2 regions of the Peribacillus sp. NPDC056705 genome follow, and region 2 is predicted to be linked to the other one. Evidence: riboswitches for the same ligand, from Rfam matches in the RefSeq annotation. Region 2 holds a riboswitch; the other holds the start of a gene.
The links. A riboswitch is a leader RNA that binds a small molecule or an ion and turns the genes downstream of it on or off. The one in region 2 is predicted to bind preQ1.
Positions count from the first base shown of each region.

Region 1: linked by a shared signal. The riboswitch ahead of ACFRAK_RS10885 (QueT transporter family protein) and the one ahead of queC (7-cyano-7-deazaguanine synthase QueC) in region 2 are both predicted to bind preQ1.

Region 1 is NZ_JBHTYI010000006.1:202,891-206,658, reverse strand. Features, by position in the region: gene ACFRAK_RS10895 (PAS domain S-box protein) at 1-362, opposite strand, end outside; gene ACFRAK_RS10890 (TVP38/TMEM64 family protein) at 478-1,134, opposite strand; gene ACFRAK_RS10885 (QueT transporter family protein) at 1,256-1,741, opposite strand; PreQ1 riboswitch class I at 1,748-1,792, opposite strand; gene ACFRAK_RS10880 (YbaK/EbsC family protein) at 1,961-2,476, shown strand; gene ACFRAK_RS10875 (hypothetical protein) at 2,618-3,430, shown strand; gene ACFRAK_RS10870 (DUF3892 domain-containing protein) at 3,507-3,768, opposite strand, start outside.
Region 2 is NZ_JBHTYI010000002.1:141,997-145,764, reverse strand. Features, by position in the region: gene ACFRAK_RS03115 (TetR/AcrR family transcriptional regulator) at 1-207, shown strand, start outside; gene ACFRAK_RS03110 (DUF4260 domain-containing protein) at 259-606, shown strand; gene queE (7-carboxy-7-deazaguanine synthase QueE) at 662-1,390, opposite strand; gene queD (6-carboxytetrahydropterin synthase QueD) at 1,383-1,853, opposite strand; gene queC (7-cyano-7-deazaguanine synthase QueC) at 1,853-2,518, opposite strand; PreQ1 riboswitch class I at 2,574-2,616, opposite strand; gene ACFRAK_RS03090 (methyl-accepting chemotaxis protein) at 2,802-3,768, shown strand, end outside.

The DNA of each region.
Region 1 (3,768 bases), on a different contig from region 2:
GCGAGCTCGCTGTCTCTTTTTCCCTTATAGTCCACATGCTCCAATTGAAATAATTGCAGGCCGAAGGTATTGGATTCAAGCCAACGGCCATCACCATCCTTAAAGTTAACGAAATCCACCATTGAATTGATGAGTGTACGCCGACGTTGCTCAGCTTCTTTTAATTGCTTGAATTCTTCCCTTTTAGCTAAATAAAGATATAAAACCAAGCCTATTGATAAAAGGAAAACAAATCCTTCCGCTCTTTGAAGTTGAATGAAGACCTCTTTGTTTTGGATATTTGTAGTTAAAAAATAGTCGAACACGACTAGTGTTAGAATCCCGGATAGGATATATATTGCTAAAATGGAGCGTTTGGACATGGAGATTCTCCCTGATTTTAAGACATTTCTAAGGTAAAATTACATACACATTTTAACAAACTATCGGAAAAAAATATATGCAGATTCCTAAATAAAAAAACAGGGGCCAAAGTGGTCACCTGTTTTTTCTGAAAAAGGTTTGTTTCCTTTTCTTTTTTGCACGCTTATAGATAATGAAAAATAGTAAGAGGACGAGTGCGAGTGCTGCTAGCGTATATTGGTTCATTTCAACAGATAATAGTCCATATGGAATGAGCGAAAGGAAGAAAAAGTAAATAAGGTTGCCAAGTGCCGTCGCTAATAAAAAATCCTTGAAAGTGACGGTGCTGACACCAGCTACCAAGTTAATTAAGCTTGTTGGGATCAGAGGGAAAATCCTGCCTGTAAAAACGTACATGAAGCCATGCTCCACTACGGTTTCTTGCCATTTTTCGCTAATTTTCTTTATGAGAAGTTCCTGAAACCAGTTTCTTGCTGCATAAAAAATGAAACCTGAGGCAACAACGCTTGTAAACCAACTCCATAGATATCCATATATGAATCCGAATATCGCGACATTGATGGTCAGGAGCAAAATTAAGGGGATGATTGTAAAAGAATTTTGTACAAACATCAATACGAATGTCACAATAAATGTAAGCAAAAGGTTTTCCTTCAAAATCCCAATAACAGAATCCAGATCACTTTTCCAAACCAAAGTGAATAACTCTGCATTATAGAAAATAAATATTGCGATTACCAATAGACCGATTATGGTCAGGATTTTTTTCAAAGGGCCACCACCATTCTTACTAGTAGTTTATCATTTTCGAGTTCATTGGTGAAAAAAGAGCTGCCGCATCATTGCAGACAGCTCTTTTCCATTATAGTGGGTTCCCGACACGAAGATTCCATTAAAGCCACTTTTCAAACTGAATTCTTTTGTTCATTCCATAAATGATTGGCGCTCCAATCAAGAGGACAACGAATTCACCGACAGCCGTGGTCATCCAGCTTAACCAGAATGGGAAGCCCAGGGCAAGATTCAGCTCAATTGCAATTAAAAACATTGTGAACGTGAAAAAGATAATCGTGGCGATCATCCGTCCTTTAATGCCTTTTATGAACCGAGAAACAAAAATGACAAGCAATAAGGCGAGCAGAGATTGCCCCACCCCGAAAATCAAGTCATATGGCACCATCGGCGAAAAGAGCAGATTCGATATGAAGACTCCGCCGACGATACCGTAGATATACTTTTTATTGAATACAATCAGATGATTCAATATTTCCGGTACACGAAATTGGAACATCTGAAATGAAATTGGTTGGAATACCAATGAGACCGCCACATACAAGGCAGCCAATAACCCGCTTATTACGAGTGTACGAACATTCATTTTACTCTCTCCCTAGTTTTTTATCGTGGGATGGTTACGAACCACGTTTAGGCATTTGCCCGATGTTTAATAGTATCCCATGTAAGCTTGTTTCGTCAATTTGTAAAGAATGGTTTTAATTTATAAGTTTCCAAGCAGGGGAAGTGGCTCAAGGATTTTGATTTATTGCAATGATGGATGATATTATTTCAATATGTACTTCAAAGGAGTGAATATAGGATGTCGATCGAAAGTGTCAAAAGCCATTTTAAACAATGGGACCGGGAAGGCGATGTAATGGAGTTCGAAACATCGAGTGCTACAGTGATTGAAGCAGCGGAAACCATCGGTGTTATCCCAGCGCGGATTGCTAAGACTCTTTCCTTTAAGGGAGAAGGTGAAAAAGCCATTTTGGTTGTTGCCGCAGGGGACTCGAAAGTGGATAATAAGAAATTTCGTCAGACGTTCGGTTTCAAAGCACGTATGCTTTCACCTGAAGAAGTGCTTGCACAGACCGGCCATGCCATCGGAGGGGTTTGCCCGTTTGGTTTGGCAAATGATCTAGCTGTTTTTCTTGATGTATCGATGAAACGCTTTGATACATTGTTCCCGGCATGCGGCAGTGCGAACTCTGCAATAGAACTTAAACTCGCTGAGTTGTTTGAATATTCAGGTGCTAAGGATTGGGTGGATGTATGCAAAGGTTGGGAAGAGAAGGGAAATGAGGAAACGCCGATAGGCAATGCATGCAGTTAATGGCCTTTGATGGTTTCAAAAAATCCACATGAATGGTATTGAGTCCACTACGGTGGACTTTATTTTAGTGGCGGCCGCATACATTTTCTATGGTTTAAGCGGAAAATCGGGCGGAAAGTGTTCCTGAGCGGAGGTTGAAAGATGTTAAATGAAAGCAAAAGAAAAAGCAATAACAGCTATCTTAGTCTTAAAACTCTTTATGAAGAGAATATAACGGTTAAGAGCATTGCCCAGGAGCTTGAGTTTTGCCATAAAAACGATCTGGCGGTGGATATCCAGAAAGCATTGGAAAAAAAGAACTTTGATATATTGGCAGTGCAAGATCAGGGGGAAATCATCGGGTATATCGAAAGGGAAGAACTCGGTGATGGAAGCATTTCTGAATATTTGAGAAACTTTTCACCAAGGGAAATGGTTTCGGATTCAACCCCTTTGATCCAGCTTCTCCAGATTTTTAAGAATAAAACAAGGGTGTTCGTATTAGAGAATAATTCGATTAAAAAGTTGATTACCCATGCCGACCTTCAAAAGCCTCCGATCAGGATGCTGATATTCGGATACATTACTTTATTGGAAATGAGGATGAGCGATATCATCCAGGATAGATTCGGCGATGGCAGCTGGTATCCAATGATCAGCGAAGACCGTTTAGAAAAGGCAACCGAATTATATAGAAGGAGAATCGATAAAAACGAGGATATCAATATAATCGAGTGCCTGCAAATCAGTGATAAATTCGATATCATACATAAAGATAAAGATTTGAGGCGCTTCTTCCAAATCCCTTCGAAAAGTAAAGGGAAGAAGGATGCAAATGCCATCCGGAAATTACGGGATAAGATTTCCCATGCTAATGAATTGGGTCTGGACATGTCATGGATGGAAATCATCGAGGTTGTCGAGTCCTGTGGCCGACTGCTCGAAATCTCTGAATCCTATCAGTATGAAAAATAAGGATCCAGCTAATCATGCTGGTTCTTTTTTAGCGCATCCAAATAGAAAAAACTGCCCATATCAGGCAGTCTCCCCCTTAAAACTCCGGCAGTTGATCCAGATTATTTTCTTTTATCCCATCGGGCTCACTCCGCAATATGTCACGTCCATATTTATGAAAGACGTCAACATTGGCCAGGTTGCCTGCTTTGGCTTCCGAAAGGGCTGTGGGGTAGTCGAGTTCGCGGCCGGAGTTCGTCTTGATGGCGATAATATTGTCCTCTTCATTTTTCCTTACAGCGATGATTTCTTCTTTTCCTGCTGAATCAGCTTGGTTTGCTTGCGGTGTTCCCTGCTGT
Region 2 (3,768 bases):
CAATTCGATTCCAATAAAACATATGAAAAGCTAATCCAGTCCCTGACGGACCTAACGGACAACAAATTGAATCCTGCATCCATATGGTCGATTTTACTTTCTCTTCACGGATTCATCACTTTTTATATTAATTCTGAACTATCTTATGAAGATGTTAAAGGCTTAGCTGATTTTCATGTAAAAAATATCATCGGAAACATCATATAATTTTTCCGAACATCATTGACCATCGGTCAAATAAACATTGGGGGTTTTAAAATGGTAAAGAAATTCCTTCATATTGAAGGACTCATGGTTCTTTTAGCTGTGATTTACATCTATTCGTTATATGAATTCAGCTGGTTGATATTCCTGTTATTGATTTTGTCTCCTGATGTTTCCATGCTGGCCTACCTGATCAATGATCGAATTGGAGCAAAGGTTTATAACCTATTTCACACTTATACCCTGTCCATCTTCATGATTTTGCTTGCCATTTTTCTAAAGTTCGATGCATTGTTGATGATTGGTTTAATTTGGACCGCACATATTGGAATGGATCGCTTATTTGGGTATGGCCTTAAATACACAACTTCCTTCAAAGCTACACATATTCAAAGGCTGTAAAAAGCTTAAAAGGCAGTGTGATTACTCCATCACACTGCCTTTTGCTCACTTTTCTTTATACGCCCCGCTTGTTGCCCCATATATAGGTATGCAGCTGGGGGAGCACTTTCACATCATTCAATTCATCATCTGCTATCACTTTGTCTATTAACTCTTCGTACTTCTTCAAAAGACCGCTGATCAATTGACGATCATCCGCCGTCCTGCTATCGTCATTGCCGACCTGCAAATAAAAAGGAATATCCGGGTAACGGCCATGTACATGTTTGGCATATTGATAATCTTCCTCATTAAAGACGACAATCTTCAATGAGACATGGTTTTCAGGATTTCGATTGGCAAGGTTCAAGAGGATTTGATCGAGCACCGTAAAGTCCGTGTTCATTTTAGAGCTCGGCGGCTTAGGTGAAATCGTCAGTTCATCAATATCGAGAAACCAATCCTGCCATCGGCTCCCTTGTGTTTCGACACCTATCTTCATTTTATTTTCATGCAAGATCGCTATCAACCCGTTTAGGTTTTTCAGCAGAGCCGGGTTTCCGCCTGATATCGTCACGAAGGAAAAACCGGAACCCCCAATTCGCTTCAGCTCATCCCATATTTCTCTAGCAGTCATTTGGACGGTATCTTCCTTACCGGTGCCATCCCAAGTAAATGCGGAATCACACCAGGCACATGAATAATCGCAGCCGGCCGTCCGAACGAACATGGTTTTTTGACCAATGACCATTCCCTCACCTTGGATGGTCGGTCCGAAGATTTCCATAACCGGGAGTTTACTCACTTTCCATCCACTCCCGTCTGGCTTCGGCATAGCTTGTCGGCGTTTCGTATAGTCGAACAAATTCGACTCTAGCACCCTCATATTCTTTTAATGAAAGGGCTTCGGCCATTTTTTCATAAATCCAGACAACCATATTTTCAGCTGTTGTATTCATGAGCGGCAGGGTTTCATTCAAATAACGATGATCCAGGTGGATTTCAATTTCATTTTTCCATATATCCTTGATGTCCCCGAAATCTATCATCAAACCGCGTGAATCCGTATATCCGCTCAATCCGAATATGACCTTATATGTGTGGCCATGCAGGTTCTTGCATTTTCCTTCATAGTCATGCAGATGGTGCGCCGCGTCAAAGGTGAATTCCTTACTCACGAGAACCCTCTTGGTTGTATACTTCAATTGGCTGCGCTGAATGTCTTCATCTATTTTTTGGAGTTTATCCACTATTGTAAAACCGTACATCATGAAAGCACCACCCGTCTGCTTACATAGTCATCCAGTCCTTTTTTCCGCAGATTACATGCCGGACATTCTCCACAGCCGTCGGAGATGATTCCGTTATAGCAAGTCAGGGTCTTTTCGCGGACAAAGTCGAAGGCGCCAAGCTGATCCGCAAGCTCCCATGTTTCTTCTTTATTAAGCCACATTAGCGGCGTATCAATCACGAATGACTGGTCCATCGACAAGTTCAAGGTCACATTCAACGATTTAATGAATACATCGCGGCAGTCAGGATATCCGCTGAAATCCGTTTCACAGACACCGGTGACAATATGTTTAGCGCCAATCTGACTCGCCAGCACTCCGGCAAACGAAAGGAACAGCAAATTCCTCCCTGGTACGAACGTCGACGGCAATTCCCCTTCTTCTCCGTCCGCAACTGCAATATCACTTCTCGTCAATGCATTCGGTGCCAGTTGGTTCAGCAGCGACATGTCAAGGATATGATGGTTCACGCCCAATTCCTTGGCGATGTTTTGAGCGCATTCGATTTCCAAGCTATGCCGCTGATTATAATCGAACGTCACCGCTTCCACTTCCTCAAATCTCTCCAATGCCCAGAACAGGCACGTCGTACTGTCCTGACCTCCGCTAAACACAACCACTGCCTTTTCTTTCTTCTTCATTTCTATAAAACTCCTTTTTACGGAAAAAAACAGCACCCTAAGAATAGAGCACTGTTTCTCCTTAGTTTTTTTGAGAGGGTAGCTAGAACCTCTTCCGCCTTAACGCGGAATATTATATTTTTCCAAGTCAATAGTAACTTGAAAACGATCATAAATCAAGATGATTATATTTAGTGAATAGTAGAGCTGATGGAAAATTTGGTTATCTTTTCATTGCTTAAATATCCCATTATCCTTCCGATAAAATAGTGTGAATAAAATATCGATAAAGGGGTCCATTAATTTGAAAAGCATTAAAGGAAAGGTATTGGTGGCATTTTCACTCATCATATCTTTATGTGTCATCTTAGGAGCATTCAACATTTACAGCAGCAACAAGTCACTGGTTTATTCCCAGGATATCATCGAAAAGGAACTTCCGCTTCTTATCCAAGATGAAAAGCTGCTATATAATCTAGCACAAAGAACCGCATTCGCCCGAGCCTATATTCTATATGGTGACGAGAGTTATAAAGAAAGGTTCTTACAATATACTGAAGACAGCAAGGTCATCCAGGAAGATCTCCTGGCTTTGAGCGATTCTGATAAAGTGAAGGCATTGATCGAGAAAAGCCGGGATTGGAGGATGATGATTGTAGACCGGGTATTTCCACAATATGAAAAGGGAAATGAAGAACGAGCGAAAGAGATACTCAAAAATGAAGTGGCGCCAATCAGCAATGAAGTAATGGAGGGTTTCAAGGAGCTTGCTTCGGAACGCGAGGAATTGATTGTCTCTTCAGGTGAAACCGTCATCGCAAGCGGGAAATCGGTAAAGACGACAAGTATCATCATATCCATTGCGGCAGTCCTTATCGGCCTTCTGCTGGCGCTTGTGACTGCCAACCTCATTACCACCCCCCTCCTTAAAATCAGGGACAGGATGAAAATGGTGGCTGACGGAAAGCTGAATCATGAGCCCCTGAAGCAAAAGTCATATGATGAAATGGGCGAATTAACGGTATCCGCCAACCAAATGCAGAAAAACCTTCGTGATACGATCGAAAAAATGCTCGTTGTATCCGAATCCGTTTCCAACCAAAGTGAGAATCTGACTCAATCAGCAAATGAAGTCCAGCAGGGCAGCAAACAAATAGCGACTACCATGCATGAACTTTCGGAAGGTTCGGAGTCACAGGCCAACCGGGCAGCTGAAGTGGTTCGCATGATGGATGATTTCACCGGCAGAATCGAGTTGGCCCGCCTAGAAG